DNA from 4 places in the Streptomyces callyspongiae genome. Region 1 is predicted to be linked to each of the others. Evidence: riboswitches for the same ligand, from Rfam matches in the RefSeq annotation. Region 1 holds a riboswitch; each other region holds the start of a gene.
The links. Region 1 has a riboswitch for cobalamin ahead of ACL06G_RS07315 (ribonucleoside-diphosphate reductase subunit alpha). Riboswitches for the same ligand answer to the same signal wherever they lie in the genome.
Positions count from the first base shown of each region.

Region 2: another riboswitch for cobalamin. It lies ahead of metE (5-methyltetrahydropteroyltriglutamate--homocysteine S-methyltransferase); the one in region 1 lies ahead of ACL06G_RS07315 (ribonucleoside-diphosphate reductase subunit alpha).
Region 3: another riboswitch for cobalamin. It lies ahead of ACL06G_RS19365 (cobalamin biosynthesis protein); the one in region 1 lies ahead of ACL06G_RS07315 (ribonucleoside-diphosphate reductase subunit alpha).
Region 4: another riboswitch for cobalamin. It lies ahead of ACL06G_RS11140 (SCO2321 family membrane protein); the one in region 1 lies ahead of ACL06G_RS07315 (ribonucleoside-diphosphate reductase subunit alpha).

Region 1 is NZ_JBJZOM010000006.1:69,778-77,571, reverse strand. Features, by position in the region: gene ACL06G_RS07315 (ribonucleoside-diphosphate reductase subunit alpha) at 1-2,205, opposite strand, end outside; cobalamin riboswitch at 2,318-2,461, opposite strand; gene ACL06G_RS07310 (GNAT family N-acetyltransferase) at 2,583-3,089, opposite strand; gene mctP (monocarboxylate uptake permease MctP) at 3,160-4,761, opposite strand; gene ACL06G_RS07300 (DUF3311 domain-containing protein) at 4,758-5,033, opposite strand; gene ACL06G_RS07295 (GntR family transcriptional regulator) at 5,192-5,956, opposite strand; gene ACL06G_RS07290 (glycoside hydrolase family 3 protein) at 6,176-7,744, shown strand; gene ACL06G_RS07285 (SIS domain-containing protein) at 7,781-7,794, shown strand, end outside.
Region 2 is NZ_JBJZOM010000009.1:32,670-40,463, reverse strand. Features, by position in the region: gene ACL06G_RS10575 (SpoIIE family protein phosphatase) at 1-168, opposite strand, end outside; gene ACL06G_RS10570 (hypothetical protein) at 383-829, shown strand; gene ACL06G_RS10565 (hypothetical protein) at 898-1,383, shown strand; gene ACL06G_RS10560 (DsbA family protein) at 1,478-2,263, shown strand; gene ACL06G_RS10555 (cytochrome c biogenesis CcdA family protein) at 2,260-3,099, shown strand; gene metE (5-methyltetrahydropteroyltriglutamate--homocysteine S-methyltransferase) at 3,177-5,495, opposite strand; cobalamin riboswitch at 5,651-5,872, opposite strand; gene ACL06G_RS10545 (alpha/beta hydrolase family protein) at 6,012-6,839, opposite strand; gene ACL06G_RS10540 (DUF1877 family protein) at 6,838-7,230, shown strand; partial or broken gene ACL06G_RS10535 (RNA-guided endonuclease InsQ/TnpB family protein) at 7,136-7,794, opposite strand, start outside.
Region 3 is NZ_JBJZOM010000022.1:29,058-36,851, reverse strand. Features, by position in the region: gene ACL06G_RS19370 (cobyric acid synthase) at 1-1,223, opposite strand, end outside; gene ACL06G_RS19365 (cobalamin biosynthesis protein) at 1,220-2,179, opposite strand; cobalamin riboswitch at 2,295-2,464, opposite strand; gene ACL06G_RS19360 (hypothetical protein) at 2,562-3,179, opposite strand; gene ACL06G_RS19355 (3-oxoacyl-ACP synthase III family protein) at 3,900-4,922, shown strand; gene ACL06G_RS19350 (hypothetical protein) at 4,919-5,779, shown strand; gene ACL06G_RS19345 (SDR family NAD(P)-dependent oxidoreductase) at 5,803-6,627, shown strand; gene ACL06G_RS19340 (AfsA-related hotdog domain-containing protein) at 6,668-7,408, shown strand; gene ACL06G_RS19335 (acyl-CoA dehydrogenase) at 7,405-7,794, shown strand, end outside.
Region 4 is NZ_JBJZOM010000009.1:158,669-166,462, forward strand. Features, by position in the region: gene ACL06G_RS11130 (glycosyltransferase family 4 protein) at 1-761, opposite strand, end outside; gene ACL06G_RS11135 (TetR family transcriptional regulator) at 1,043-1,702, shown strand; cobalamin riboswitch at 1,697-1,816, shown strand; gene ACL06G_RS11140 (SCO2321 family membrane protein) at 2,050-3,333, shown strand; gene ACL06G_RS11145 (SCO2322 family protein) at 3,333-4,037, shown strand; gene ACL06G_RS11150 (CbiQ family ECF transporter T component) at 4,051-5,304, shown strand; gene ACL06G_RS11155 (ATP-binding cassette domain-containing protein) at 5,301-7,121, shown strand; gene ACL06G_RS11160 (ECF transporter S component) at 7,118-7,794, shown strand, end outside.

The DNA.
Region 1 (7,794 bases):
GAGCTTCCCGATGGTGGGAGCGGCCATGAACAGGTTCAGCGACTGGCTCTGGTCCAGGTACGGCGTTCGGCCGGCCGCCATGTCGATCAGCGCGCGCTGGGGGATCTCCCACGCCGTCCGGAACAGGTGCCGCACCTCGTCGGGGAGGCCGTCGAGTTCCTGCACACTGCCGTTCGCTTCGCGGAGCGCCTCCCGGGTGCGTTCGTCCCACCGTCCGAGGCGTTTCAGCTCCTCCACCAGGTAGGTGTTCACCTGGAGGAACTCCCCGCTGAGCGTCTCGCGCTTGAAGAGGTTGGAGACCTGGGGTTCGATGCACTCGTAGACGCCCGCGATGGCGGCGATGGTGGCGGTCGGGGCGACGGCGAGCAGCAGGGAGTTGCGCAGCCCGGTCGCGGCGATCCGCTCCCGGAGCGCCGACCAGCGCTCCGGCCAGGCGGGTTCGGCCTCCGGGTAGTGGTCCGGGTGCAGCACCCCGCGCGCGGTTCGGGTGGCCGACCAGGCGGGCAGCGGGCCTTCGCGTTCGGCCAGTTCGGCGCTGGTCCCGTACGCGGCGAGCATGATGCGTTCCGAGATGCGGGTGGACAGCCGTCGTGCCTCCGGGGAGTCGAACGGCAGCCGCAGCCGGAAGAAGACGTCCTGCAGTCCCATCAGTCCGAGTCCGACAGGCCGCCAGCGTGAGTTGGAGGCCGATGCCTGCGACGTCGGGTAGAAGTTCACGTCGACCACCCGGTCCAGGAAGGTCACGGCGGTGCGCACGGTCGCGTCGAGCCGTTCCCAGTCCAGCTGCCCGTCCTCGCCGAGGTGGGCGGCGACGTTGACCGAACCCAGGTTGCACACGGCGGTCTCGTCGTCGTCGGTCACCTCCAGGATCTCGGTGCAGAGGTTGGAGGAGTGCACCGTGCGGCCGGGGTCCGCGGTCTGGTTGGCGGTGCGGTTGGCGGCGTCCTTGAAGGTCATCCAGCCGTTGCCGGTCTGTGCGAGGGTGCGCATCATGCGGCCGTAGAGCTGCCGGGCGGGCACACTCCTGACGGCCTTGCCCTCGGCTTCGGCGCGGCGGTAGGCGGTGTCGAAGTCCTCGCCCCACAGGTCGACCAGTTCGGGAGTGTCGGCGGGGGAGAACAGCGACCAGTCGGCGTCCGCCTCGACGCGGCGCATGAACTCGTCGGGGATCCAGTGGGCGAGGTTGAGGTTGTGGGTGCGGCGCGCCTCCTCGCCGGTGTTGTCCCGCAGTTCCAGGAATTCCTCCAGGTCGGCGTGCCAGGTCTCCAGGTAGACGCAGGCGGCGCCCTTGCGGCGCCCGCCCTGGTTCACCGCGGCCACGGAGGAGTCGAGGGTGCGGAGGAACGGCACGATGCCGTTGCTGTGCCCGTTGGTGCCGCGGATCAGCGAACCGCGGGCGCGGACCCGGGACCAGGAGAGGCCGATGCCGCCTGCGTGCTTGGAGAGTCGGGCGATCTGGTGGTAGCGCTCGTAGAGGGAGTCGAGTTCGTCCTGGGGGGAGTCCAGCAGGTAGCAGGACGACATCTGCGGGTGGCGGGTGCCGGAGTTGAACAGGGTGGGGGAGGAGGGCAGGTAGGCGAGCGAGGCCATCAGCCGGTAGAAGTCGGCGACTTCGGCGAGTGCCTGCTCGTCGGTGCCGGCGGCGAGTCCGCAGGCGACGCGCAGCAGGAAGTGCTGGGGTGTCTCGATCACCCGGCGCGTCGTCGGGTGCCGCAGCAGGTAGCGGGAGTGCACCGTGCGAAGGCCGAAGTATCCGAAGCGGTCGTCCGCTCCCTCGGCTACGGCCGCGGCCACCAGCGCGTCCAGCCGTTCGCGGTGAGCAGCCACGAACGCGGCGGTCCCGTCGGCGATCAGGCCTTCCCGGTGGCCGACGGCGACCGACTCCGAGAAGCGCGACGCGCCCTGGCCGGCCGCCTCGTCCTGGACCGCCAGCGTCAGCAGCCGGGCGGCGAGCCGGCCATGTGCCGGCTCCTCACCGATGAGCCCGGCCGCCGCCTCGATCGCGAGGGACCGCAGGTCGTCGGGCGTGGAGCCGGGGTGCCGTCCCCGCCGGACCGCATCCACGATCCGGGCGGGACCGGTCCCCGGCAGGTCGGTGGTGAGCTCGGCCAGCAGCCGTTCCAGCACGGCGAGTTCGTCGGCTGCGGACACCTGGTCGACCGGGGCGGGCGCGGTGTCGGCCTCGGCCGCGGGTGCGGTGGTCACGATGTGGTGCTCTCCCTCGCTTCGCGGGGCGCGGGGGAGCACGGCGGCGGAGGCGGCACCCGAGTCCGAGCAGGCGTCACCCGCGTCCACCGGCCCATCCCACGGGGCGCGGACGTGTACGGAACCGTCGGCAGGTGCTCGGACTCGCTGCGTGCCGCTGCCTGCACGCAGGCACGGCGGCACGCCGCACACCGTTGCGGGACAGTCCCGGGTTCGCACCGGGTTCCCCTGCAACGACGGCGAGCACGAGCATACATGTTGTGGCGCCCTCGGAGAGCGACCCCACATCTTGTGTGTCGAGGGGGTCGTCAGTGGAGGGTGTCTGCCGGTGCCGGAGGGCCGTACGCGGGCTCCTGGGGGCTGCCGCGGGTCCCTGCTCAGCCGGAGAGGTCGAGAGTGAAGGCCCACAGTTCCACGGTCGGGAGCGGCCACCAGTCGCGCTCCGGTGCGCGTGTGAAGCCGAGCCGCCGGTAGAGCCGGTGGGCCGCGGTCATCTCCGGCAGGCTCGACAGTACGACGCGCCGCAGGCCCCGGGTCCGCGCCCGGTCCAGGCAGGTTCGGACCAGTGCCTCGCCGACGCCGCGGCGCCGTCCCGGCGGTGCCACCGCCAGCATGCGGAACTCCGCCTCGCCGGGCCCGGCGAGTTCGGCGAACTCCCCGCCGTCCCCCACGAAGGCCACGGCGCCCAGCAGCGAGGTCTGCGCGGGATCGACGGCCACCAGCACCTCCGTGGAGGCGGCCCTGCCCCTCACGTCGCGCAGGGAGTCCAGGTACGGGTCCTCGGCGCCGCCGGTCAGCAGACCGTCGTCCAGGTAGGCCCGGGCCGTCAGGTCACCGATCTCCTCGAATTCCCGCTCCCGGGCGGTTCTGATCGTCACGTCCATCGCCCCAGCATGCAGCACGCCACCGACCTCAAGGGGCCGGTGGCGTGCTGTGCGGTGGGTGCGGGCGCGGTCAGTGCGCTCCAGCGGGGGAGGGCAGTTCCTCCTGGACGCCTTCGTCGCCGGAGTCCGCCCGGTAGTCGGACGGCTGGGTCTCGTCGTGGCCGTCCGGGGCCTTCACCGCGCGCAGCACCAGGGTGAGTACGACCGTCACCAGGGCGTTGATCACGAGCGCCGTGAGGCCGATGTACCCGAGTTCACCGATCGCCGGGATCGTGGTGATGCTGCCGCCGAAGTGGGGCTGCGTCGGAGTGGAGACGTTGTAGGCCGCGACGGTGCCGTACGCCATGCCGGCCAGCCAGCCGCCGAGCAGCGCCCAGCGGTGGAACCAGCGGGTGAACAGGCCGCCCACCAGCGACGGGAAGGTCTGTGCGATCCAGATGCCGCCCAGCAACTGGAAGTTGAGGGCCGCGGTCTTGTCCAGGGTCAGGACGAACAGCAGGGCGCCCACCTTGACCAGCAGCGAGGTGACCTTGGAGACCTTCGTCTCCTGCTCCGGAGTGGCGTTCGGCTTGAGGAAGTCGCGGTAGACGTTGCGGGTGAAGAGGTTGGCCGCCGCGATCGACATGATTGCCGCCGGTACGAGCGCGCCGATGCCGATGGCGGCGAAGGCCACACCCGCGAACCACGAGGGGAACATGTTCTCGAACAGCTGTGGCACCACCAGCTGCGGGTTGTCCAGCGAGATGCCGGCCGCGATGCCCATGAAGCCGAGCAGTGCGAGCAGGCCGAGCATCAGCGAGTACAGGGGCAGGATCGTGGTGTTGCGCCGGATCACCTCACGGCTGCGGCTGGACAGCGTCGCCGTGATCGCGTGCGGGTACATGAACAGCGCGAGGGCCGAGCCCAGCGCCAGGGTCGCGTACGCCCAGTGGCCGTCCGCGCCCGTGATCAGCTCGCCGCCCGAGTCGGCGAGCGACTTGCCGGCGCTCGCGAAGATCTCGTCGAAACCGCCCAGCTCGACGGGGATGTAGATGATCGCCACGGCGATCACGATGTAGATCAGCGCGTCCTTGACGAAGGCGATCAGTGCGGGCGCCCGCAGCCCGGAGGAGTAGGTGTAGGCGGCGAGGACACCGAACGCGATGAGCAGCGGAAGGTCCTTGACGAACCAGTGCGTCGAGGCGCCGCCGCCGATGCCCATCACGTCCAGGACCGCCTGGATGCCGACCAGCTGCAGCGCGATGTACGGCATGGTCGCGAGAATGCCGGTCAGCGCCACCGCCAGGGAGAGGCCCCGGGAGCCGAAGCGGCCCTTCACGAAGTCGGAGGTCGTGACGTACCCGTGCCGGTGGGAGACCGACCAGAGACGCGGCAGGAAGAGGAAGATCAGCGGGTAGACCAGGATGGTGTACGGCACCGCGAAGAAGCCCACCGCGCCCGCCGAGTAGATCAGGGCAGGGACGGCGACGAAGGTGTAGGCGGTGTAGAGGTCGCCTCCCAGCAGGAACCAGGTGATCCAGGTGCCGAAACTGCGGCCGCCCAGGCCCCATTCGTCCAGGTTGTTCGCCTCCGCGGCCTTGCGCCAGCGTGCGGCGAGGAAGCCCATCACCGTCACCAGCGCGAAGAAGAACGTGAAGACGGTGAGTGCGACGACGTTGATGCCCTCGTTCACGCCTCGTCACCCCTTTCCGCGGACCGGGCCGCGGCGCGCGCGGCGTTGTCGCGCCGCACCAGCACGTAGGCCGTGCAGGTCAGGGCGGTGGCCAGCGGAACCCAGAGCATCTGGTACCAGTAGAAGAACGGAAGCCCGATGAAGGTGGGTTCGACCCGGTCGTAGGAGCCGACCCAGAGCATCGCGACGAACGGGACGAAGAGGCAGACGGCGGCCCCTGCGCGCGCAGGCGTGAGGGTGGGGACGTTGCGGGCACTCGGGGGTGGTGGCATGGGTGGTGCTCCGTCCATGGCTGAAGTGATCTCCTGTTCGGTGCGCAGGAATCTAGCCACGGCCGCCGTCCCCCGTCACTACCCTCTCGGATAACGGACCGGACAACTCTGCCGCGCCGGGTGCACGTTCCGGCAGGTGGCGGCGCTGGGGTGCGTGTTCAGTGCCGGGGGCGTCGAAGGTTCGCGACGAACTTGTAGCGGTCGCCCCGGTACACCGAGCGCACCCATTCCACCGGTTCGCCGGAGGTGTCGAGCGAGTGCCGGGAGAGCATGAGCATCGGCAGGCCCACGTCGGTGGCGAGCAGTCCCGCCTCGCGCGGGGTCGCCAGCGAGGTCTCGATCGTCTCCTCGGCCGCCGCCAGGTGCACGTCGTACACCTCCGCGAGCGCCGTGTAGAGGGAGGCGTACTTCACCAGACTGCGCCGCAGCGCGGGGAATCTCTTCTGCGACAGGTGGGTGGTTTCGATCGCCATCGGCTCGCCGCTGGCGAGCCGCAGCCGTTCGATCCGCAGCACCCGGCCGCCGGAGGGAATGTCGAGGAGCCCGGCGAGCCGGTCGTCGGCCGTGATGTACCCGATGTCCAGCAGGTGGGAGGTGGGCTCGAGACCCTGCGCCCGCATGTCCTCGGTGTAGGAGGTGAGTTGGAGAGCCTGGGAGACCTTGGGTTTCGCCACGAAGGTGCCCTTGCCCTGGATCCGCTCCAGCCGCCCCTCGACCACCAGCTCCTGCAGCGCCTGGCGCACGGTGGTGCGGGAGGTGTCGAACTCGGTGGCGAGCGCGCGTTCCGGGGGGACGGCGGTGCCTGGCGGAAGCGTCTCGGTCATGTCCAGCAAGTGGCGCTTCAGCCGGTAGTACTTCGGCACCCGCGTGGTGCGCGTCGTTCCCCCGCCGTTCCCGCTCCCGTTCTTCGCGGCGTTCGTCACCGGCTCCTCCGTCTCCGTGGCGGATCACATCGTGGCACGCGATCGCCCCGCGGGACCTCACCTGACCGGATGTCTTTCCGGTAACGGAACCGGTGGCGGGCCCTGCGGGTCGTTGACACCTCCGAGGGGGGAGGGCCAGGCTGCCCGGTACTGGTCTATACCATCACGAGTCCCGAGGGAGGAGGCCGGCGTGACAGGCTCGCGCCCGGGGAACCGGCCATGACGACGCTGCCGCCGCGGGACGCCGCTCTCGCCCGGGACGCCCTGGCCGTCCTCCAGCCCGGCTTCACCGGGACCCGTGCCCCCGCGTGGCTCCTGCGGCGGCTTCGCGAAGGCCTGTGCGCGGTGGGACTGTTCGCACGGAACATCGAGTCGCCCGCCCAGCTCGCCGACCTCACCGGAGAGCTCCGCGCCGTACGCCCCGACGTCCTCGTCGCCGTGGACGAGGAGGGCGGCGACGTCACCCGGCTCGAAGCACGGACCGGCTCCTCCTTTCCCGGGAACCACGCGCTCGGCGCGGTCGACGACGTCGCACTCACCCGGGAGGTCGCCCACGCGCTCGGACAGCGCCTGGCGTCCTGCGGCGTCGACCTGGACTGGGCCCCGTCCGCCGACGTCAACTCCGACCCGCGCAACCCGGTCATCGGCGTGCGCTCCTTCGGCGACGACCCGCACCTGGTCGCCCGGCACACCGCGGCCTACGTCCGCGGACTGCAGGACGCGGGCGTCGCCGCCTGCGTCAAGCATTTCCCCGGGCACGGCGACACCTCCGTCGACTCGCACCACGCCCTGCCCCGGGTCGACGTCGACGCCGCCACGCTGCGCGCCAGAGAACTGGTGCCGTTCCGGGCGGCCGTGGAAGCCGGCGTCAGCTGTGTGATGAGCGCCCACATCCGGCTCACCGCCCTCGACCCCGAACGTCCCGCCACCCTCAGCCCCGCCGTACTCACCGGTCTGCTCCGCGCCCCCGCGGACCGGGGCGGCCTCGGATTCCGGGGACTCGTCGTCACCGACGGCATGGAGATGGCAGCCGTGGCCGACACCTGGGGGATCGAGCGGGGCAGTGTGCTCGCCCTCGCCGCCGGTGCCGACGCCGTCTGCGTCGGCGGCGGACTCGCCGACGGGACGACGGTGGTCCGGCTCCGCGACGCGCTGGTGCGTGCCGTCCACGACGGCGAACTCCCCCGGGAGCGGCTGGCGGACGCGGCCGGACGGGTGCGTGCCCTCGCGGAACGGACGGCGCGCGGCCGCAGGCGGGCGGCACCCGGGGACGGTACCGCCGGCACCGCCCCGGCCGCAGAAGCCGCGGAGGAGGTCGGCCTGCGGGCGGCCCGGCGTGCCCTGCAGGTCACCGGCGACACCGACGGTCTTCCGTTCGCCTCGCCCCCGTTCGTCGCCGCGTTCACCCCCGTGGCCACTCCCGCCGTCGGCAGCGAAACGCCCTGGGGGCTCGTCGCGGAGCTCCGGAGGCTGCTGCCGGGCACCACGACCGCGGCGTACGACAGGGGCCTGCTGGAGTCGGAGGGGTCCCGCGCCGTCGTGGAGGAGATCCTCCGTGCGGCGTCGGGACGCAGGATCGTCGCCGTGGTGCGGGACCTCCACCGGCACCCCTGGATGGCCGGGGCGCAGGCGGCGCTGCGGGCCGCGCGGCCCGACACGGTCGTCGTCGAGATGGGTGTCCCCGCCGCGCTGCCGGACGGCGCGTTGCACCTCGCCACCCATGGAGCGGCCCGGGTCTGCGCACGTGCCGCCGCCGAGGTGCTCGCCGGGGCCGCAGCCGCCCGCTGACACCGCCCACCCGGACCGAGAACGAGAGGCCCTGCCATGCCTGCCCCGAC
Region 2 (7,794 bases), on a different contig from region 1:
CGAGCGGGCCAGCGACTCGGCCACGGCCAGCGACCGGTCCTCGGCGGCACGCTCGCTGTAACGTTCCGCCTGCAGCAGCAGGGCGAAAACGCCCGCACTGACGATCAGCAGCGCTCCCACGACCTGGAGCACCAGCGCCTGCCCCGCGACGCTCCGGACGCCGAGCATCGACTCCCTGCCGCCACGTCGTCGTGGGCGGCTCACGGATGATGTGCCCGTGGTCGTGTGAGGCCGGAGTCGCACCATGCCACGAATGCTTCCACACCCGGTGGTGGGAGGCGACCACCGGAGGGTGGCACCGGATCGGCGCAGCAGGCGCGGCGGCGCCCGGACCGGGCGTGGTCTAGGCTGCCCCTGCGCACACAGTGAGGACGTGGGACGGATGGGACAGAGCGTGCCGGCACGGCACTCCGTCCTGCCTGGTCTCCTCGTGCTCCTGCTCGCCCTGGTCGGCCTCGGCTGCGGAGGCGCAGTCACCGGACCGCCGCCCCACGATCCCGCAGGCGCCGCCGCGCCTGCCGCGGTCGGTCCCGGCGCCGCACCGTCCGGCGCCGTCGGCGCGGCCCACCGCGCCCGGGCATCCGCCCCGGCCCCAGATGTCGAGGACGCCTCACTCGGCCGCACCGGCTGCACCGGCAAGCAGGACCCCCGCACCGAACCCCCGGCGGGACGCGGAACGCACCGTGACGGGCCGCTCACCGCCTCCACCGCGGCCGACTCCCCCGGACACGCGGAGCCGGCCCGCTGCCGTCCGCCCCGTCGCCCCGGCGGCCCCGCACCGCCCCCGACGGCGCCCCTCCACCTGTCCCTCTCCGTTCTGCGGGTGTAGGCCGCGGGCCACCCGCGGTCAACCGCGGGTCCCGTCGCCCCACGACCCACCGAACGGAGAGCCTTCCCATGCCACTTTCCACCAGGTCGCCCCGCCGGGCGGCCCGGGCGCTCGCCGCCTGGCCCGCCCGACGCTGGGCGGCTGCCGCCGCCTCGGCCGCCGCCTGCGCGGTTCTGATCGGCGTCCCGACCGCTGTGCTACCCACGCCGCTGTTCTCACGATCCGTACCGGTCCAGTGGTGGAACCTTCTGACGCTCGCACTGACCAGCGTCCTCGCGGGCATCGTGCTGGCAACCTACGTCCGCCGTCCGGGTGAAACGACCGCCGCGGGCGGCAGCCGGAGCGGGTCGGTCGGCGGCGTGCTCTCGTTCTTCGCCGTCGGATGTCCCGTGTGCAACAAGCTCGTGCTGCTCCTGCTCGGCACGTCCGGCGCACTGACCTACTGGGCCCCGCTGCAACCGGCCGTCGCCCTCGCGTCGGTCGTGCTGCTCGCCGAGGCCGCCCTGCGCCGGCTCCCGGCAACGGACACCTGCCCGGCCCCGGCCGGTCGCTGACCCGCGGCCGCCTCTGCCGTCCCCGACCGCTTCCCTGCGGTCCTCCCCTCCCTCTTTCCGCTCCGTCCTCGACTCCGTCGACCCTGGAGAACCCATGCCCACGCCCAACGCCCCCTCCCGCCGTCGGCGCACCGTGCTCGCCGCGGCCGCACTGACCGCCTCACTGGCCACCGTCGCCGCACTTCTCGCGACGGCCGGGAACGACACCCACGACCACGACGACGCCGCACCCGCCGCCACCGCCGACTCCTCGTCCTCCACCGCACCCCCGACAGCGGAGGAGAACCGGCGCGGCCCCGACCTCAGCCATCTCGCCCGGCGCGATCCCGACGACCCCCTGGCCCGCGGCCGGGCCGACGCTCCGGTCGTCCTCATCGAGTACGCGGACTTCCAGTGCCCCTTCTGCGGACGCTTCGCCCGCCGCACCGAACCCCGGCTCGTGGAGAAGTACGTCCGGAAGGGCGTGCTGCGCATCGAGTGGCGCAACTTCCCCGTGTTCGGCAAGGAGTCCGAACAGGCCGCGCTCGCCGCCTGGGCGGCGGGCCGGCAGAACCGCTTCCGGCAGTTCCACGACCTGCTGTACGCCGCGGAGCGCGAACGCAACTCCGGCGAGTTCGCCGACGACCGCCTGGTGGAGTTCGCCCGCCGCGCCGGCGTGCCCGACCTGGAGCAGTTCCGCAGCGACATGGCGAGCCGGGAAGCACGCCGCAGCCTGGGAAGGGACCGGGAGGAGGGCTACCGCCTGGGCGTCAGCAGCACCCCCGCCTTCCTCGTGGGCGACACGCCCATCCTCGGCGCCCAGCCGACGCGGACCTTCGAAAAGGCGGTGGAGCAGGCGGCCGAGCGCGCCCGGCAGGAGGACCGGGAGGCGGGAAGGTGAGCGACACCGGTCTCCTGGTGGCGCTCCTCGGAGGCGTCCTCACCCTCCTCAGCCCCTGCAGCGCCCTGCTGCTCCCGGCCTTCTTCGCCTATTCCTTCACCACCACGACCCGCCTCGCCGGACGCACCGTCCTCTTCTGGGCGGGGCTGTGCACGACCCTGGTGCCGCTCGGAGCCGCGGGTGCCTACGCCGGCCGGTTGTTCTACGGCCACCGCGAACTACTCGTCACGATCGGAGGGTGGACGCTCGTCGCCCTCGGACTCGCCCAGATCCTCGGCCTGGGCTTCGGGTCGCGGCGTCTGGGGCAGGTCGCGAGCAGGCTGACGGCCGGTTCGGCCGCCTCGGTGCTGGCCCTGGGCGCGGTCTACGGGCTCGCGGGGTTCTGCGCAGGGCCCGTTCTCGGTGGTGTGCTCACCGTCGCCGCGCTCGGACACGACCCCTGGTACGGGAGCGTACTGCTCGCCGTCTACGCCCTCGGCATGGCGCTGCCGCTGTTCCTGCTGGCCCTGCTCTGGGACCGGTTCGAGGTGGGGCGGCGGCGCCGGCTGCGCGGCAAGGAGATCCGCGTCGGCCGACTGATCCTGCACACCACGTCGTTGGCCGGCGGACTGATGTTCGTCGCGCTCGGGGCCCTGTTCCTGGTCTTCGACGGCGCCTCCGCGCTGCCTTCCCCGCTGGGCGTGGAGGGGGAGTTCGCGCTCGAACAGCGGATCTCGCGCTGGGGAGCCGCGGTGTCCGACCGTGCGGTGGCGCTGGTGGCCGCCGTCCTGGTCGCGGCCGTGTCGCTGGCCGTACTGCTGCGGCGACCGTCCCGCTCGCCCGGGGAGGAGGACTGAGGAACGACCGCGCCGCGCGCGGTGCCTGCTTGCCGGTGAAAGCGCCGGCAAGCAGGCATTCGGCACGCGGCAGAAGGTCAGGCTGCCGCCGACTCCCGGCGCACCCTCCGCGCGGCTGCCACCAGGTTCTCCAAGGACGTCCGCACCTCCGGCCAACCACGGGTCTTCAGACCGCAGTCCGGGTTCACCCAGAGCCGCTCCGCGGGGAGGGCCTCGAGCCCGGTGCGCAGCAACTCCGCCACTTCCGCCACGTCGGGTACGCGGGGCGCGTGGATGTCGTACACACCGGGACCCGCCTCCCGCGGGTAGCCGTGCGCCGCGAGTTCGCGCGCCACCTTCATGCGGGAACGTGCCGCTTCCAGGCTGATGACATCGGCGTCGAGGTCGTCGATGGCCCGGATGACGTCGCCGAACTCCGCGTAGCACATGTGGGTGTGGACCTGTGTCGCCGGGCCGACACCGGAGGTGGTCAACCGGAAGGCCTTGGTGGCCCACGACAGGTAGGACGGGCGATCCTCGGGCCGCAGCGGCAGGGTCTCCCGCAGCGCCGGCTCGTCGACCTGGATCACGGAGGTGCCGGCGGCCTCCAGATCGCGCACCTCGTCCCGCAGGGCGAGCGCGACCTGCCGGGCGGTGTCGGCGAGAGGCTGGTCGTCCCGCACGAACGACCAGGCGAGCATGGTCACCGGCCCGGTGAGCATGCCCTTGACGGGACGGTCGGTGAGGGACTGGGCGTACGCGGTCCAGTCCACGGTCATCGGCTCGGCACGGGAGACGTCCCCGGCGAGGATCGGCGGGCGGACGCAGCGGGTGCCGTAGGACTGCACCCAGCCGTGCCGCGTGGCCAGGAACCCGTCGAGCTGCTCGGCGAAGTACTGCACCATGTCGTTGCGTTCGGGCTCACCGTGCACGAGCACATCGATCCCCGCCTCCTCCTGGAAGGCGATCACGTCGCGGATCTCCGTCCCGACCCGCTCCTCGTAGGCCGCGGCATCGATCCGCCCGGCCCGCAGGTCGGCGCGGGCCGCGCGCAGCTCGTCCGTCTGCGGGAAGGAGCCCACGGTGGTCACGGGCAGCAGCGGAAGGCCGAGCCGGGCGCGTTGGGCCGCGTTCCGGTCCGTGTAGGGCTGTGGGCGGTGGCAGTCCCCGTCCGTCACCGCGGCCGCCCTGGCGCGGACGGCAGCGTCACGGGTCAGTGCGGAGCGGGCCCGGGCGGCGAGGTCGGAGCGGCGGCCGGCGAGGTCGGCGGCGATCGCGTCGGCGCCCTGCGTGAGCCCCTTCGCGAGGGTGACGACCTCGGCGGTCTTCTGCCGGGCGAAGGCCAGCCAGCGCAGAATCTCCGGGTCGATGTCCCGCTCGGCGGCGGTGTCGAGCGGGACGTGCAGCAGAGAGCAGGACGGGGCGACATCGACGCGGTCGGCGAGTCCCAGCAGCGTGCCCAGTGTCGCCAGTGACCTCTCCAGGTCGTCGGCCCACACGTTGCGGCCGTCGACCACACCGGCGACCAGGCGCTTGCCCGGGAGACCCCCGACGGCGGCGAGGGCGTTGAGATTGGCGCCCGCGCTTCGGGTGAAGTCCAGCCCCAGGCCCTCGACCGGGGCTTTCGCCAGCACGGGAAGCGCCTCACCGAGCCGGTCGAAGTAACTGGCGACGAGCAGCTTCGGCCGGTCTGCCAGGGTGCCGAGGTCGCGGTAGGCGCGAGCGGCGGCGTTCAGCTCGGCGGAGGAGCGTTCCTCGACCAGCGCGGGTTCGTCGAGCTGCACCCACTCCGCTCCGGCGGCGCGCAGGTCGGCGAGGACGTCGGCGTAGACCGGCAGCAGCCGGTCGAGCAGCGTCAACGGCTCGAAGCCGGGGGCGACGCCGGACGCGGGCTTGGCCAGCAGCAGGTACGTGACAGGCCCGAGGAGCACGGGGCGTGCGCGGTGACCGAGGGCCCGGGCTTCGCGCAGTGCGGCGACCTGCTGCGTGGAGTCGGCGGCGAACTCGGTGTCCGGGCCGAGCTCCGGGACCAGGTAGTGGTAGTTGGTGTCGAACCACTTGGTCATCTCCAGCGGGGCGACGTCCTGCGTGCCCCGGGCCATCGCGAAGTAGCCGTCCAGCGCGTCGGCCTCCACCGCTTTCCGGTGCCGTTCCGGGACGGCACCGACCATGACGCTGGTGTCCAGCACGTGATCATAGAGGGAGAAGTCGCCGGTCGGCACCTCGTGGATGCCGGCTTCCGCCAGACTGCCCCAGACCTGTGCGCGCAGCCCGGCCGCCGTCCGGGCCAGGGATTCTGCGGTGGTCCGGCCCTTCCAGTACCCTTCGATCGCTTTCTTCAGTTCCCGGTTCGGGCCCTGGCGCGGGTACCCGTACACGACGGCCTGTGGTGCCGCGGCTGCGGACTTCGGTGTCACGGAACTCTCCTTCGCGAGCGTGTCGTCGAGGTCCCGGGACCGGGAGCGTGCGCGAAGGAGCAGCCGACCGGTGGTGCGGCCGTGGTGCCTCAGCCGCTCCGCCCGGTGCGTACGCCGACCCGCCCTCGAGGTCACCGGAACCACCGCGCGCGGTCGCCGCGCGCGGACAGCGGGCAGGTTTTCGGACTCGCGGGCGCTTCGCCCTGTGGAAGGGCGGACTCCTACTGGCCGTCGCTTCCCGGTCCCGTTCGGGGCCAGTGCGTGTGACGGCGGTCGTTCCCGCTCACCGCTGCGGGGCAGTCCCGGATTTCCACCGGGTTCCCTCTTGCGACGCGCCTGCCTGGCAGACAGGGCGAACCAGCTGCACTCTTCAGACTAGTCGCCCCGAGCGGGAGCGGGAGGACGGATTCCACATTCCGGGCCGGCCCGGGAGGCGGCTCCGGCGGAGACGTGGGCAGGAAGCGGGACGCCGGCCGTGCTCGACGGGCGCATGTGCCGGACGTGCTCCGTGCACGATCACGTCTCCGACGGAGGATCCTGGCGGTCCGAACCCTCCGTCGTCCGGGAGGTCCCTTCCCGGGGCCGCGGCTCGTCGAGGTACTGATCGGCCCAGGCGCTGATGATGTGGGCGGCCCGCTGCGCCTGCCCCCGCGCGGTCAACAGATGGTCCGCTCCTTCGAGCGAGATGAAGCTTCGCGGGTGCCGCGCCTCCTGGAAGATCTCCCCGGCATTGGCGATGTCGACCGTGGAGTCGGTGGGCGAATGCGCGATGAGGAGCGGAAGGTTCACCTCGCCGATCCGGTCGCGGAGGTGAGCCCGGCGGACGTCCTCGACGAAGGCGCGCTTGAGAACCAGGGTCCTCCCGCCGACGAACCACTCGTGCGCGCCCTCGCTGAGGACACGGTCCAGGACCGAGTCGTACTGCCGCTCGACATGGCTGGGGTCGACGGGCGCCGCGATCGTGGCCAGCGCGCGGAGACCGGCCGTCTCGCGCGCTGCGGCGATCGCGGCGGCGCCGCCCCACGAATGCCCCACCAGCAGATCCACCGGAGTCCCCCGCTCCGCCATGAAGGCCGCGGCACGGACGGTGTCCTGCACCTTGACGGTGAACGACCCGTCGCCCCAGTCGCCCTCGGAGTCTCCGATCCCGAGATTGTCGAAGCGCAGCATGCCGATCCCCTCGCGGGCCAGCTGCTTGCTGACGCGCGAGGCGGCCGGCGAGTTCTTGCCGAGAGTGAATCCGTGCACGAAGAGGCCCCAGCCCCGGACCTTGCCCTTCGGCAGATCGATCACTCCGGCCAGTTCCGGGCCGACGACGCTCGGGAATCTTACTTTTTCTTTCATGCGCGGTGCTCACCTGGGCAGGAATCGACGTGGACGGGAGACGCCGACGACACTAGCCGGTCCGGCCTCGGGACGACGAGCGGCGGAGCGGGGCCGTTCCGCTCGGGATGTCAGCGCCACCTCCTACGCTCCAGCAGCTATGAGCATGATCGGAGAGTACGTCCGCCTGACACCCACGGAACTCGACCACGCGCTCCGTGATCCACACTGGGCCGAGGAGTTCGTGACCACGCTGCTCGAAGCGGAGTGCGACACCAGGCCCGAGACGGCCCGGGCACGCTGCCACGACATCAACAAAACCTGGCACGCACTCGATTTCCTGCTGCGCCGGCGGGACTTCCCCGTTGAAGGAAGCGCGGGTTGGCGACGTGTTCGCCGTCCGAGGTGGTGAAGAAGTGGGCGACGCCCATGTCGATACCGACGATCGCCCCGGTGGGCGGCAGTTGCTCGGCGGGCACGTTGTCGCAGGCGAGGATGACGTAGCAGCGCCTTCCCTCGCGCTTCACGCTGACCGTCTTGACGCGTCCCTGTACGGGCCGGTGCTGGTGCACGCGGACGTGCCCGACGCCTTGAAGGCGGACGCGGATCTGCCGGTCGTGGGCGGTGGAGTCCCACCGGCAGCCGTCGCCGTCCTTGGGGAAGGTGACGGTGTCGAAGTGCCCGACGCCCTTGAACCTGGGGTAGCCCGGGGTCTGCCCGGCCTCGACCCGGCGGAAGAACGCCTGGAATGCCTTGTCCAGGCGGCGCAGGGTGGCCTGCTGGGAGGAGAACGACCAGCGGCCCTGCCGCTCGGGGTCGAACCTGCGAATGCCCTTGAGCTGCGCGGACTGGTCGCCGTAGCGGACGGTGGTCTTCGAGGTGTGCCGGTAGGCGTCCCGGCGCTCTTGGAGGGCGCCGTTGTAGAGGGAGCAGTGGTCCCGCAGCATCTCGCCCAGCGCGGTCGCCTGGCGGGCCG
Region 3 (7,794 bases), on a different contig from region 1:
GCGTCGCCGCCGTCGACCTGCGCGACGCCGTGGTGGATCTCGTAGCCCTCGACGGCTTCGCCCAATGCGCGGCCGGACGGCCGGGCCAGGGTCTTCTCCGCGGCGAACCGCACCCGGACCGGGAGCAGACCGAGCCCGTCGACGACTCCTACGCGGGACTCGACGTCGTCCTCGATGCGGGTGCCGAGCAGCTGGTACCCGCCGCAGATGCCCAGCACGGGACGGCCCTCGGCCGCCCGCCGTGCCAGCGCGTCCGCGAGCCCGCGGGCCCGCAGCCACGCCAGGGCCCGCACGGTGCCGCGCGTTCCCGGCACCACCACCAGGTCGGCGTCGGCCAGCTCCTCGGGACGGTCGCTGAAGCGGACCACCACGCCCGGCTCGGCGGCGAGGGCGTCCACGTCCGTGAAGTTCGACATCAGCGGCACCGGCAGCACCGCCACCCGCAGCACGTCGGCTCCGTGCGGCGGCGCCGAGGCCGTCTCCCGCACCGTGCCGCGCAGCGAGACCCGCAGCCCGTCCTCCTCGTCGATACCGAGGCCGTGCCGGTACGGCAGCACCCCCAGCGAGGGCCGTCCCGTCAGCGCGTACAGGCTCCGCAGCCCGGGCTCCAGCAAGGAGACGTCGCCGCGGAACTTGTTCACCAGATAGCCGGACACCAGCGCCTGGTCCTCCTCGGACAGCAGCGCGGTGGTGCCGAAGAACGAGGCGAACACTCCACCGCGGTCGATGTCGCCGACCACCACCACCGGCAGCCGGGCGGACCGGGCCAGGCCCATGTTGACGATGTCGTTGCGCCGCAGATTGATCTCCGCCGGACTGCCGGCGCCCTCGCAGATCACGGCGTCGTGCGTCGCCCGCAGTTCCCGCAGGCAGTCCGTGACCGTCGTCAGCAGCGTCCGCTGCCGGTCCTCGTGGTAGCCGCGAGCGCTGAGTTCGCCGACGGGCCGCCCCATGAGGACGACCTGGCTGCTGCGGTCACCTCCCGGTTTCAGCAGCACCGGGTTCATGTGCGCACTCGGCTCGACTCGCGCCGCGGCGGCCTGCATGGCCTGGGCACGGCCGATCTCCGCCCCCTCGCGGGTCACGTAGGAGTTGAGCGACATGTTCTGCGCCTTGAAGGGCGCCACCGACAGGCCCTTGCGGGTCAGCCACCGGCAGATGCCCGCCGTCACCACGCTCTTCCCCGCGTCCGAGGTGGTGCCCGCCACCAGCAGTCCGCTCACCGCTTCCGCCTCCTCCTGCTCGCGGACACCGCTGCCCGCACACCTGTCGTCGCCACCAGTGTCAGCAACCCGACGCGCCGCGACAGGCCCGAGGCCCGCTCGATGTCGCATGCGGTCGCGCGCGCACCGGAAGCGTTGAGCACCGGACGGTGCTCGACCCTGCCGCCGTAGGCGAGGGTTCCGCCCAGCCGCACACCCAACGCCCCGGCGAACGCCGCCTCGACAGGCCCGGCGTTGGGACTGGGATGCCGGAAGGCGTCCCGGCGCCAGGCCCGCAGCGCCCCGCGCGGGTCCGGCCCCGCCAGGGCGGCCAGACCCGCGGTGAGCCGGGCCCCCGGCCACCCCGCGACGTCGTCCAGCCGCGCGGCGGCCCAGCCGAACCGGCGGTAGCGCGGGGACCGGTGGCCGTGCATGGCGTCGAGCGTGTTCACGGCGCGGAACGCCACCAGTCCGGGAACGCCCGCCGCGGCGCCCCACACCAGCGCGCCGACGACGGCGTCCGAGGTGTTCTCCGCGACGGACTCCAGCACCGCGCGGGCCAGGCCGTCCGCGTCCAGGGCGTCCGAGTCGCGTCCGCACAGGTGCGGCAGCCCGGCGCGTGCGGCCGGGAGGTCCCCTGCCGCGAGTGCCGCGCCGACGGCGCGGGCTTCACGCGTCAGCGAGGTCCCGCCGAGCGCGGCCCAGGCGGCGACGGCGGTGAGGGCGAGGTGCGGCAGGGGCGAACGGGCCCGCCGCGCCGCACGGTCGAGGGCAGCGGCCATGAGGGCCGGGCCTCCCACGCAGAGGGCGGTGCACACCGCTCCGGCGGCACGGCTGTCCTGCCAGAGCAGGCGTTCCGCGCGGGTGGCGGCACGGCCGAAAAGGGCAACGGGGTGGCCGCGCCGGGGATCCCCCAGTGCGCGATCGGCGAGGAAGCCGAGCGTCACCCCGTACGCGTACGCACGTGGGCGGGCCATCAGACGACGTGCGGCGGCGCCTCGCAGGAACGGGGGAGGGGCGGGCACGACAGGCCCGGGGGAGCGGCGCGGAAGCCACGCATGGCGGTGTCCTCACTCAGGGTCCTCGCCCTGGTTCGACGTGACCGGCGACGAGAGTCTCCTGGCTCCCGGATCGGCCTCTCCCCGTGCCTTCCAGCCCGTGCGGGCCGTGGCGTGCGGTGGGGAGCGCTCCCCGGTGACAGTGGCGGGACCGCGCCGGATTCTCACCGGCTTCCTCTCCTGCCGCCGCTTGGCACGGGAAGTCCATCACGCACCCCAACGGGCGTCAACTCGTCCCCGACCTGCGACGGAAGAGTGTGAGCGGCCCCACGCGCGGTCCGTGGGGCCGCTGCCGCACGGGTCAGTTCCCGGCGTCGTTCTTCTCCGGGACGTCGGCGGCACACGTGGCGCGGCCGAAGTCGCCGAAGGCGGTGGCGCGCTGACGGTGCTGCCCGTCGACGGCCACGGTGCACTGGGCCGTGCCGCCGTCCTTCCCGAGGGTGAGGGAGACGCGGGCCGAACCGCTGGCCGGCTGGACGGTGAGTTTCTTGGTCCAGGGCAGTTCGACGGACTGCCGCTGCCGGCGGGGCTTGTCGGGGTCGCCGCCGTTCCAGCTGATGGTGGCGGGGCCGTCGCCGGTCACCCGGTAGGTCACCGCCACGGAGTACGGGGCGTCCGCGGGTTCCTGATCGTCCGACAGTCCGACGGTCAGCGCCGTCCCGGCCGCGGCAGCGGCGACCAGGGCGGCCGCCCCGGCGAGGACCTTCGGCCGGTGGTCGCGCCACAGCACGGCAACCGTTCCGCCCGCAGCGGAGGCCTGCGTTCCGTCCTGTCCGCCGGTCCGTCCGTCCGGGGAGTCCGCTTCCGCGGCGTCGGCCGCCGTGTCCGCCGGGGGTGCGGATTCCGCGGCGCCCGGTACGGAGCGGGTCCCGGTGCTCTCGCCTTCTTCCGCGTTCTGCGAGCCTTCCGTACTGCCCATGGCCGAACTCCCGGTTGCCTGATCCTGATCGCCGATTCCGTGCCGTGCGCCCCGGAGGGCGCGCCGAACCCGGGGTGTATACCGCATCGTTCGAGGGCATGTCATCCGGTCGGCGATGTCGTACATGTCTGATATGGGCAGCTGATGGTCATGGGCGCGGGCCAGCGCCCTTCGGTCCGGAGTCGGCAAGGTGCTCGTCCAGACGGGAGACCGTGGGGTGGAAGCGCCGGGTCGAATACGCCTGGCTCGGTCCGCAGCATCCCGACATCCACCAGAGGATTCCGCAGCCTTCACCAGAGTGCCGTGCGGGGGCAACGCGAGGTCTCGTGTTTCAGGTGATACGGGACGAGTTGCACGGTCAGGTACGGGAGTCGCGCCTCGGTCAGTGACCGTCGCAGGACACAAGGTGGTCTCCGGTGTGGCGGCGGACTCCGGGGCGGGTCTTGGTGCCAGAGGCGGTCGCGGTCGTTCAGTGACCGAGGTGGCCGTTGCGTTTCGCCGCCCAGGGGCAATCGAGGTGCGGCTGCTTCACTCGCCGCACTGTGCGGCCTCGAGACCGTCGCCGTGGCGACTTGGGCGGGCCTGGGGTGCGAATTCGGCCCTGGTCCGCGGGTTCAACGGTTTCAACGACTCTGCTGGCTGAGGGGTCTGCCGCCGCGTCTGGGTCCGCGGTTGTGTGGATGCGTCGTTCCCGGGCGAGAGCTGTGAAAGGGGCTGGGTGTGGACGCGGCAGGCGGTATCGGTGTGGTCGGGACCGGGGCTTGTGTGCCAGAGCGGGTGGTGTCGAATGCTGAAGTGGCCGCGCGGTGCGGGGTGAGCGCGGCGTGGATCGAGGCTCGCACGGGAGTGCGGGAGCGGCACCAGGCGGCTGGGGGAGAAGCGGCCTCGGATCTGGCGGCCGAGGCGGTTCGGCGTGCTGTGAAGGATGCCGGGATCAGCGTTGAGGATGTGGGGCTGCTGGTGCTGGCGACGTCCACGCCGGACGAGTTGGGCCCGTCGACGGCGTGCCGGGTACAGGCGTTGCTCGGGGCGGAGCGGGCGGTGGCGTTCGATGTGGCCGCGGCCTGCACGGGTTGGCTGTTCGGAGCGCGAGTGGCGCACGACTATCTGGCGGCGGACGCGGTGTGGCGGGAGGGGGCCCGGTATGCGGTGGTCGTGGGTGTGGAGGTGTACTCACGGTTCCTCAACCCGTCCGACCGGGCCACGTCGGTGCTGTTCGCGGACGGGGCCGCTGCGACAGTGCTCGGCCCATCTAGTGGTGGTTTCCAGCCGATCTGGCTGGGTTCCGACGGAAATGCGGCCGGAGATGTATTGATTCCGGCCGGGGGGTCACGGCGACCTGCGTCCCAAGACACGCTGGCCGGCCTGGAGCACACGGTGCACATGGACGGGCGCGCGGTGCGGGACTTCATCCTCGACATCTTCGACGTGGCGGCCGGTGAGGCACTGCGGCGTGCGGGGCTGCAGCGGAGCGGAGTGGACCTGGTGGTGACGCATCAGCCGAATCCGGCGCTGCTGCGGAAGGCCGCGGCCGACGCGGGGTTCCGTGACGAGCAGGTCGTGGTCACGGGGGACGAAGTGGGCAACATCGGCGCGGCGTCGCTGCCGTACGCGTTGACGCGGGCGGTCGCGTCGGGCCGGGTGCGGCCGGGGGGCCGACTGCTGCTGGTGGGTTTCGGCGCGGGTGTCACGTGGGGCAGCACGGTCCTCACCTGGGCCCGGGACGAGGAGGTCGTGGCGTGAGTGCCGTTGTGGATCCGGTGGATGTGCTGGAGCGGATAGGTGTATCGGCGCCCTACTACGCGCTGGAGAACGTGACGTCGGCTGGCCCGGGGCTGGTGCGGGCGTCGGTGCCGGTGCAGTGTCCGCCGGGGCGGCAGGTGTCGCCGATCGGGCTGTCGGAGGCGGGGCGGCACTTGGCGATCGCGGGCCTGTGCGCGGCGGCGACGGCTCACCCACTGAGGGGCCGGCACTACTACCTCGCGCGGGAAGTCGTGGGTCGGTCGGTGGTGCCCGATTCTGGCTGTGACGAGGACGCGCGGTGGCTGCGGGCGCGCGCCGGGGCGGAGTTCGGGTCGAAGCGGCGAGCGCGGGCCCACACGGAGCTGCTGCACATGGATGGGACGCCTCTGCTGGAGATGCACGTGGAGTACGACGTGCTGTCGGAGCGGGTCTTCCGGCGCATGTTCGACGTGCCGGAGCAGCGGGTGCCGGAGCAGCGGGGCCGCCGGGGCAATCCGTATACGCGGCTGCCGGAGGTCGAAGGGCTGAAGGCCACCGGTACGAACGCGGTCGGGTCCGTGCGGGTGGGTCCGGAGGCGTGCCGGGGCCATTTCGAGGGGTTCCCGGCAATGCCCGTGGCGATCACGGGCGGCGCGCTGGTGCGGCTGCTGGACGCGATCGTGACGCATGACGACCCGGAGGGGCGGTGGGTGTTCCACACGCTGCGGCTGGCGGCCGACCACCTGCCGCCTGCGGGCGAGCGCATCGAGTTGTCGGCACGGTCGCAGGAGGTGTCCGGGCGCCGCCTGGCGCGGTGCGAGGCAGTGGGCGGCGGACACGTCGCCACCACGATGGAAATCGGTTACACGCTCGCCTGACGCGGGCGGAGAAGGGGTTTGCTGTGGTGTTTCGAGTGGATGGTGCGCGGGCGCTGGTGACCGGGGCGTCACGCGGAATCGGGAAGGCCGTGGCGGTGGCGCTCGCGGATGCGGGTGCGGACGTGGCGGTGTCGGCGCGCACGGGTGAGGCGCTGAACGACACGGTGAAAGCGGTGCGCGCGGCCGGCGGTTCGGCGGTTCCGTGCGTGGCGGACCTCTCGCACGAGGGCGCGGGCGCCGGCCTGGTGGCCGAGGCCGTGGAAGGTCTGGGCGGGCTGGACGTCCTGGTGCACAACGCGGGCGTCATCGCGGTGGACGAACAGGGCACGTCCAGGGTGGTGCCGCTGGAGCACAGCGGGTCGGGTGATTGGCGGCCCGTGGTCGACGTGAACGTGCACGGCACGGTGGAGGTGCTGCGGGCGGCGCATCCGTTTCTGGTGAAGTCGCAGCGGGCGTCGGCGGTGGTGATGTCGTCGGTCGCGGGGGTGATGGGCACGCCGGGCATGGAGTCGTACGCGGCGACGAAGGCCGCACAGATTTCGGTGGTGCGGTCACTGGCAGTGGCGTGGGCGTCGGACGGGGTGCGGGTGAACGCGCTGTGCCCCGGGTGGGTCGCAACGGACATGACGGGGCCGATGCAGGCGGCGGGAGTGTCGGACTGGCTGTTGTCGCACGTGCCGCAGGGCCGCTGGTTGTCGTGCGAGGAGGTGGCGCCGTTGGCGGTGTTCCTCGCGTCGGGGGCGTCGTCGGCGGTGACGGGGCATGCGCTCGTGGCCGATGGGGGCGTGTCGATCGCAGAAGGGGGCCTGTCGGGGCGGCCGAAACCTGCCTCTCCGTTCGCGGCGTGACCCGGAGACTGTCGTGAACCGTACGGAAGGGAGTTCTGTGGTGGGTAGTGACATATGGGTCGTGGGTGAGTCGTTCGCGAGGGCGACGGTGCAGCCGGAGCTGGAGACGGCCGCGGGCCTGATGCGGTCGCTGCGGGAGACGCCGCCGGATGGGCGGCGGCCGGTGACCATGCGGCCGGGGCTGGGCGTGGATGAGGTGGAGTGGTCCACGTTGTGCCAGCAGTTGGTGAAGGAGCACGGTGCGGGGGTGCTGCCGGTGGGGGAGCCGCCGCGTCCGGTGTCGCGGCACGGCGTCCTCAAGCACCAGGCGGGCAACGTCCTCGTGGGTGATGCGCGTATCGACGCGGGGGGCGCGTTCACGGGGTGGCTGTCGGTGGCGAACGACACCGAGATGCTGCGGGACCACACGGCGGACCAGCAGCACGTGCCGGGGATGCTCGTGATCGAGGCCGTGTTGCAGCTCGTGACGTGGGCGGTGGGAGAGCACGTCCCGCCGGGGGAGCGTGGCGAGGCGCCGTATGCGGTGATGCATGGCGTGGATCTGGATTTCCGCAAGTTCGTGTTCCCGATCGCGGCGCGCCTGTCGGGGGAGTTGAAGCCTGCGGGGGAGGTGCACGAGGGGAAGGTGCCGCTGGTGTCCGAGGTGTCGGTGTGGCAAGCCGGCCGCGAGTGTTCGACGGCGCGGGTGCGGCTGCACGCGTTCGCTCCGCGGATGGTGTTCGCCGTCGAGGAGGGGCAGGTCCGTGGGGCGCTGGAGCGGGCTGTGGAGGACGCGGCGTGAGTGAATTCGATGAGCTGCTGACGCATCCGCTGTTCGCCCGCGAAGCGCCGCTGGGGGGCGCGGAGCGGCATGAGGTGACGTACCGGCGGCTGGAGATGTTGTCGCGGTTCGCGGGCGGGGCGGCCGCGTTGCGGAAGGACCGGGCCAGACTCGTGGAGATGCTGGCGTGGGCCGGGGTCGTGGATCCTCCTGTGTTCCTCGCGGGCCTGGTGCAGCACGCGGTGTGCTACGAGGCGATGGCGTCGCTGGGCCACAGGTCGCGATATCTGGATGCGGTCATGGACGAGATCGACCGTGGGGAGGCGCACGGGTCGATCCTGGTGACCGAGGTGGGGTACGGGAACTCGCACCTGGGGTGCGGGACGGTGGCCCGCTGGTGCCCGGCC
Region 4 (7,794 bases), on a different contig from region 1:
TCGGGCACCGCGGGGTCGGGTGCGAACAGCTGTGTGTCGGCGCCGATGTGCACGACGTGGATGCGGTCGTCGCTCACTCCCAGGTGGTCGCCGATCTCCCGGCGGGAGGAGCCGGAGACGGTGAGCACCGACGGCAGGCGCCGTGCGACGCGGCGCTGCATGCGGGTGAAGCCGTACCACCGGCGCACCGAGAACCGCCGGCGACGGCTCCCGGCGGCTTCGAGTTCGAGGCGCCGGTCGACGGTGATGGGGTGGTGGACCGTGGTGACCAGGGGCAGGTCGTACCGGTCCAGGCCGAGCAGCCCGTACCCCAGGGTCTGGTTGTCGTGGACGAGGTCGAACTCGTGGCGGCGGGCGGCGAGATGCCGGCGCGCGCGGAGCGAGAAGGTCAGCGGCTCGGGGAAGCCGCCGGTCCACATGGTGCCGACCTCGAGGAGGTCGATCCAGTCGCGGAGCTCTTCGCGGCGCGGGGTGCGGAACGGGTCGGGCTGCCGGTACAGGTCGAGGCTGGGCAGCTCGGTCAGCGTGACGCCTTCGTCCAGTTCCGGGTACGGCTGCGCGCCGATCACTTCGACACTGTGCCCGAGTCGGGCGAGCTCCCGGGAGAGGTGGCGCACGTAGACCCCTTGGCCGCCGCAGAACGGGTTCCCCTTGTAGCTGAGGAGGGCGATCCGCAGGGGCCTGCCGCCGTCGGCGGCGACCGGAGCGGCCGGCAGCGCAACAGCGCTGTTCCTGGCGTCGTGCACGGCCTCTGCGGTCATTCACGACCCCCTTCTTCACTGCACCGTCGCCGGAGCGTATCCGCTCGCGCTAGGCTGGAACAAGTTTCAGGAATACCATCCCGGAGCACCGGCGGACCGGCACCCGACTGAATCTACCGGCGAGTCACTTGGTGTGAGGCGGTGTCGCCGCGTGATGCGCACCACGAGGGCCGGAAGGCGGTAGGCGGAAACCCGCACGAGGACCGGGTTGCGGACGCAGGACGAGACAGTCGCCTCCCGCGGCGGGAGCGACCGGAAGGCCCGCTGAGGGGGAAGGGCAGTTGACGAAGCACACGAAGCCGGGCGCGGCCCCGCACACCGCCCGGCAGACGGAACGACGCCGGCGCATCCTGCAGGCGACGGCACGACTCGCCCGCCGCGGCGGCTACGACGCCGTGCAGATGCGGACCGTCGCCGAGCAGTCCGAGGTCGCCCTGGGCACCCTCTACCGCTACTTCCCCTCCAAGGTGCACCTGCTCGTCGCCACCATGCAGGACCAGCTCGCACAGCTGCACACCACGCTCCACCGGCATCCCCCCGCGGCACCGGACCCCGCTTCGCGCGTCACCGAGACACTCATGCGGGCCTTCCGGCAACTGCAGCGCGAACCCCTGCTCGCCGACGCCATGGTGCGGGCACTCAACTTCGGCGACCGTTCCGTGTGCACCGAGGTCGACGCCGTCTCGCGCCTCACCACGGCGCTCGTCCTCGACGCGATGGGCACGACGGAACGACCGTCGCCGCAGCAGCTGTCGGCGGTCCGGGTCATCGGTCACACCTGGCACTCCGCGCTGGTCGCCTGGCTCTCCGGCCGCTCCTCGATCGAGCAGGTGACCGCGGACATCGAAACGGTGTGCGCCCTCATCGCGCCGCGGTCCCCGTCCCCGGAGACAGGCCACGCGGCGGGGACGGCCCCGGGGCCGTCTGGACAGCCCCGCTAGAGTGGGCGCGGAAGTGAACGCCTTCGGTCCGGGGGAAGCCGGTGCAAATCCGGCGCTGACCCGCAACCGTGAGGGCGTCCGTGCCCGTCGGCCCGCTGCTCCTCCGGAGCACGCGCAGGACGGGCACGGGCCCCGAGCCGGAGCACCCGGCCGCAGGCAAGGCTCCCGGAGCCGCCGACCGTCCCCCGGGACGTACCGGCGTCCCCGGCACCGCCGAGGTATGCGGAGCTGAGCCCGGTGTGCCACCGCACGGTGCGGAACGCGTGCGGCGGGCGGCCGCGCGCGGCTGCGTGGACCGCCCACCGCGTGATCACGCCCGTGTGATCGCTCACCGAAAGGCAACTGTCATGTTCCTGCGCCGCAGCGCAGCGGCCCTCGCCGCCGGCACCGTCCTCTGTGCGGTAGCAGCCCCGGCGGCAACCGCCGTCCCCCGTCCCGCCGTCGCCGCCGACAAGAGCAAGAAGGCCACGGACCCCGGCCTCCACGGCACCGCGGACCCCACCTACGACGGGGTGTGGCGGCAGTCCCTCGCCCTGCTGGCACAGGACACCGCCGGTGTCGCACCGTCCGGCACGGCCGTCGACTGGCTGGACGACCAGCAGTGCGCCGACGGGTCGTTCACCTCGTTCCGCCCCGACACCTCCGAGCCGTGCGGACCGAAGACCCCGGCCGACACGAACGCCACCGCCGCCGCCGTGCAGGCACTCGCCGCTCTCGGCGGGCAGGACGAGCGGGTCGGCAAGGCCGTGGACTGGTTGAAGTCCGTCCAGAACGACGACGGCGGCTGGGGATTCAACCCCGGCAGCCCCTCCGACGCCAACTCCGTCTCCGTGGTCGTCGGCGCCCTCGGTGCCGCGGGAGAGGACCCCGCCGGGGTGACCAGCGGAAAGAACGGCGCCTCGGCGTACGACGCGCTGCTCGACTTCCGCCTGGGCTGCGACGCTGACGAGGCCGACCGGGGCGCGTTCGCCTACCAGCCGGACAAGAAGGGCGGACTGGCACCGAACGCCGACGCCACCGCCGCGGCCGCCCTGGCCGGCCGGGGCGAGGGCTTCGTCGTGGAGCCGGGCGGCGGGAAGAGCGACGGCGGGCCGGCGAAGGCCTCCTGCCAGGACGCCGTCGACGACCCCGCTGCCGCCGCCGACCACGGCACCGCCTACCTGGCCGGAGTCCTGCGGAAGAACGACTGGCACCTCACGTCCGCGCTGCCCGGCTCCGAGGACCAGCCCGACTACGGCAACACCGCCGACGCGGTCATCGCCCTGTCCGCAGGTGGCCGCGACGAGGACGCCCGCTCCGCCCTGGGATGGCTGAAGAAGCACGTCGACGACTGGGACGCGTCCCAGGACTCGCCCGCGGCACTCGGCCAACTCGTCCTGGCCGCCCACTCCGTCGGAGCCGACCCCCGCGACTTCGGCGGCGTCGACCTGGTGCAGCGGCTGAACTCCACCGGCCCGAAGCCGGCGGGGACCACGCAGCAGCAGCCCGCCCCGGGGGCCCAGCAGGCACAGGAGGCCCAGGAGAGCGAGGACTCGGACGGCACCTGGCAGACCCTGTCGGTGGTGGGCGCGTTCCTCGTCGCCGGAGTCGGCATCGGCATCCTGTTCAGCGGCCGCCGGAAGAAGGCCTGATGCGCGGCCGGCTGCCGACCGGCCCGCACCGCAGCACCGCCCCCGGCACGGGACGCGTCCTGGCCGGGGCGGTGCTCGCCGCCGTGCTCGCCGTGCTGTGCGCCGCGCCCGCCCAGGCCACCGGATACCGGTACTGGTCCGTCTGGGAGCGCGACAGCGGCTCCTGGCGGTACGCCACCCAGGGCATCGCGACACTGCGCCCCGTCGACGGCGACGTGCTGGGCCTGCGGTTCTCCGTCAGCGAGGACTCCGGCGACGGGGCGAAGCCGCGCGGCGAGACGGAGTTCGCCGCGATATGCGGCAGCACCGAACCCCGCGGGGGAACCAAGCGGATCGCGCTCAGCATCGACCCCGGCACCGCAGCGGACGCCCCGCAGGGCGAGCGGCCACCGGAACGCCGGACGGCCTGCGCCCGCGTGGACGAGGACGCCACCGCCGGCGAAGCCCTCGCAACCGTCGTCGAACCGCTGCGCTACGACTCCTCGGCGATGCTCTGCGCCCTCGCCGGATACCCCGAGAAGGGCTGCGGCGAGCAGGTCTCGTCGAACAAGAAGCCCGACGGTGCGGCGACGCCGAACACCTCCGGGGGCGACACGGAATCCCCGGACGACGAGGGCTCCGGTGCGGGAGTCGCCGCGGGCATCGCCGCCTTCGTCGCCGTCGCGGGCGCCGCGACGTGGCAGGCCCGCCGCAGGCGGCCCTGAGACCGGCCCGCCGATGTCCGCCCGACAGGAACACCCCCACCCGCACGCGCCGGCCGCACCACGGCCCGCGGTGGTGCCGCGCCACACCCTCACCGCCCTGCGGGCGCCGGAGGCCACCCGGAGCAACGCCCTGCACGCCGGAGCCTGGTGGCTGTGGGCCCTGGGACTCGCCGTCGCCGCGTCGCGCACCACCAACCCCCTGCTCCTGCTGCTGCTCGCCGCCGTCGCGGGATACGTGGTCGCCGTACGCCGCACGGACTCGCCGTGGGCACGCTCCTACAGCGCCTTCCTCAAGCTCGGACTCCTCGTCCTGACGATCCGGCTGGGCTTCGCCTTCGTCCTCGGCACCGGCGTCCCCGGCACCCATGTCCTCGTGGACCTGCCCGAAGTACCGCTGCCGGACTGGGCGCAGGGAGTACGCCTCGGCGGCAGGGTGACGGCAGAAGGAATGCTCTTCGCCCTCTACGAAGGGCTGCGGCTCGCGACACTCCTGGTCTGCCTCGGCGCGGCCAACGCACTCGCCAACCCGGCACGCCTCCTCAAGTCCCTCCCGGGCGCCCTCTACGAAGTCGGCGTTGCCGTCGTGGTCGCCATGACCTTCGCACCCAACCTGGTAGCCGACGTCCTGCGCCTCCGCGCCGCCCGCCGGCTGCGCGGCCGCGAGGACCGGGGCCCCCGCGCCCTGATCGGAATCGGGCTGCCCGTCCTGGAGGACGCCCTGGAACGCTCCGTCGCGCTGGCCGCCACCATGGACACCCGCGGGTACGGCCGGACCGCGCACGTACCGCGCACGGTCCGGCACACCACCACAGCACTCACCCTCGGCGGACTGCTCGGCGTCTGCGCCGGCAGCTACGCACTGCTCTCCGCGACGGGCACCGGATACGGAACGGCCCTGCTGGTCGGCGGAACGCTCGCCGCACTCGCCGGGCTGTGGCTGGGCGGCCGCCGCAGCGTGCGCAGCCACTACCGGCCCGACGCCTGGGGTGTCCGCGCGTGGCTGGTCAGCGCCTCCGGCGCAGCCGTCGGAACGGCACTGACGCTGGCGGCGGGCGCGCTGCCCGCCGCCCTCGCGCCCCCGGTCGTCCCGCCGTCCGTGCCGCCCCTGCCGCTGTGGCCGGCGGCCGCGCTGCTCGCCGGACTGCTGCCCGCCGTCGTGGCGCCCGCACCGCCCGACAGGCGACCGGTACCCCGCAGCAGGCCGGCCACCGCTCCCCGCCCCCACGCGCACCCCGCACCGCACACCCGCAAGGAGCCACCGCAGTGATCCGCTTCGAGCAGGCCGGCGTCACCTACCAGGGCGCGGAGCACCGCACGCTGCACGGCGTGGACCTCACCGTCCCGGAGGGCGAACTCTGCCTCCTGGTGGGCCCCTCGGGCGTGGGCAAGTCGACCCTGCTGGGCACCGTCTCCGGTCTGGTGCCCCACTTCACCGGAGGCACCCTGCACGGCCGGGTCACGGTCGACGGCCGCGACACCCGGACCCACCGGCCCCGCGAACTCGCCGACGTCGTCGGCACGGTCGGGCAGGACCCGCTCGCCCACTTCGTGACCGACACCGTCGAGGACGAACTCGCCTACGGCATGGAGTCCCTGGGACTTCCCCCCGCCGTGATGCGCCGCCGCGTCGAGGAGACTCTCGACCTGCTCGGCATCGCCGCGCTGCGCGACCGCCCGCTCGCGTCCCTCTCCGGCGGCCAGCAGCAGCGGGTCGCCATCGGATCGGTCCTCACCCCCCACCCGAAGGTCCTCGTGCTGGACGAACCGACGTCCGCCCTCGACCCCGGCGCGGCGGAGGAGGTACTGGCCGTACTGCAACGCCTCGTCCACGACCTGGGCACCACGGTGCTCATGGCCGAGCACCGGCTGGAACGCGTGGTGCAGTACGCGGACCAGGTGCTGCTGCTGCCCGCGCCCGGAGCGCCACCCGCGCTGGGCGACCCCGCGACCCTGATGGCACGGGCCCCGGTACGCCCACCCGTCGTCGAACTCGGCCGGCTCGCGGGCTGGTCACCTCTGCCGCTGTCCGTCCGCGACGCACGACGACGGGCCGCTCCGCTGCGGCAACGCCTGGCCGTGTCCGCCGACCCCCGCACGACCACGCCCGCACCACCCGAAAACACCGGACCGGACGGTCACCGGACAGCGCCGGTCGCGGAGCGCGGCGGGACCTCCTCCCGCACGACGCCGACGGCCGGCCCGGCACGACGGATGCTGCGCGCCCTGCTGCCGCCCCGGCGACGCCCCGCCCCCGGCGGGACGGCCCCGGGCACCGCAGACGGCCCGGGCGCTCCGCCGGCCGACGGAGGCACCGCCGTCGCCGCGGCGCACGGCCTCGCCGTCCGCCGCGGCCGCACCGAGGTGCTCCGGCAGCTCGACCTCACGGTCGAAGCGGGCGAGACCGTCGCGCTGATGGGCCGCAACGGCGCCGGGAAATCGACGCTGCTCCGCGCCCTGGTCGGCATGCACGAACCCGCAGCCGGAACACTCCACGTCGGCGGCGCGGCACCCCACCGCACACGGCCGTCCGCGCTGCTGCACCACGTCGGGCTCGTCCCCCAGGACCCGCGGGACCTGCTGTACGCCGACACCGTCGCTGCGGAGTGCGCGGCCGCCGACAAGGACGCCTCCGCCGCCGCCGGCACCTGCCGGGAGGTCGTGGAACGGCTGCTCCCCGGGGTACCCGCGGACGCCCACCCCCGGGACCTCTCCGAAGGGCAGCGCCTGGCCCTCGCCCTGTCGATCGTGCTCACCGCCGCTCCCCCGCTGCTGCTCCTCGACGAACCCACGCGCGGCCTGGACTACGCCGCCAAGACCCGGCTCGTCGCTCTCCTGCGCGGACTGGCGGCGGACGGCCACGCCATCGTGCTGGCCACGCACGACGTGGAACTCGCCGCCGAACTCGCGCACCGCGTGGTGATCCTGGCCGACGGCGACGTGGTCGCGGACGGCCCGTCCTCCGAGGTCGTCACCGCCTCCCCCGCGTACGCCCCGCAGATCGCGAAGATCCTCGCCCCGCAACGCTGGCTCACCCTCGGCCAGGTCCGCGACGCCCTCACCGTCTCCGCGGGGGCGACCGGATGACGGGCGGCGGAGCGCGCAGCGGAACGCCGGACGGCCTCGCCCGCCCGATCGGGCTCGGGCCCCGCTCGGTGACCGCCCTGGCACTGATCTCGGCCATCGGAGCGGTCGCCCTCTCCTGGCCACTGTTCGCCGACACCCGGGCCGCGCCCTCCGCCGCGTCCGCCGGCGCCTCGTGGCTGTTCGCCGCGCTGCTGCCCCTGCTGATCGGCGTCGTCGTCGCGACGATCGCCGACACCGGGTTGGAGGCGAAAGCCGTCGCGATGCTCGGTGTGCTGGCCGCGGCCGGGGCGGCGCTGCGGCCCCTCGGCGGCGGAACGGCCGGCCTGGAACCGATGTTTTTCCTGATGGTGCTGTCCGGCCGGGTGCTGGGCCCGGGGTTCGGCTTCGTCCTGGGAGCGGTGTCGATGTTCGCCTCCGCCCTGCTGACGGGCGGCGTGGGCCCGTGGCTGCCGTACCAGATGCTCTCCATGGGGTGGGTGGCGATGGGGGCGGGGCTGCTGCCCCGTCCTGCGACGCTGCGCGGACGCCCCGAGCGGTGGCTGCTGGCCGTGTACGGCGCCGTCGCGTCCCTGCTGTACGGCACAGCGATGAACCTTCAGGGGTGGACGCTGTACAACCGGGGCCTGCCACCGGCTCTCGCCTTCGAACCCGGCGCCCCCCTTGCGGACAACCT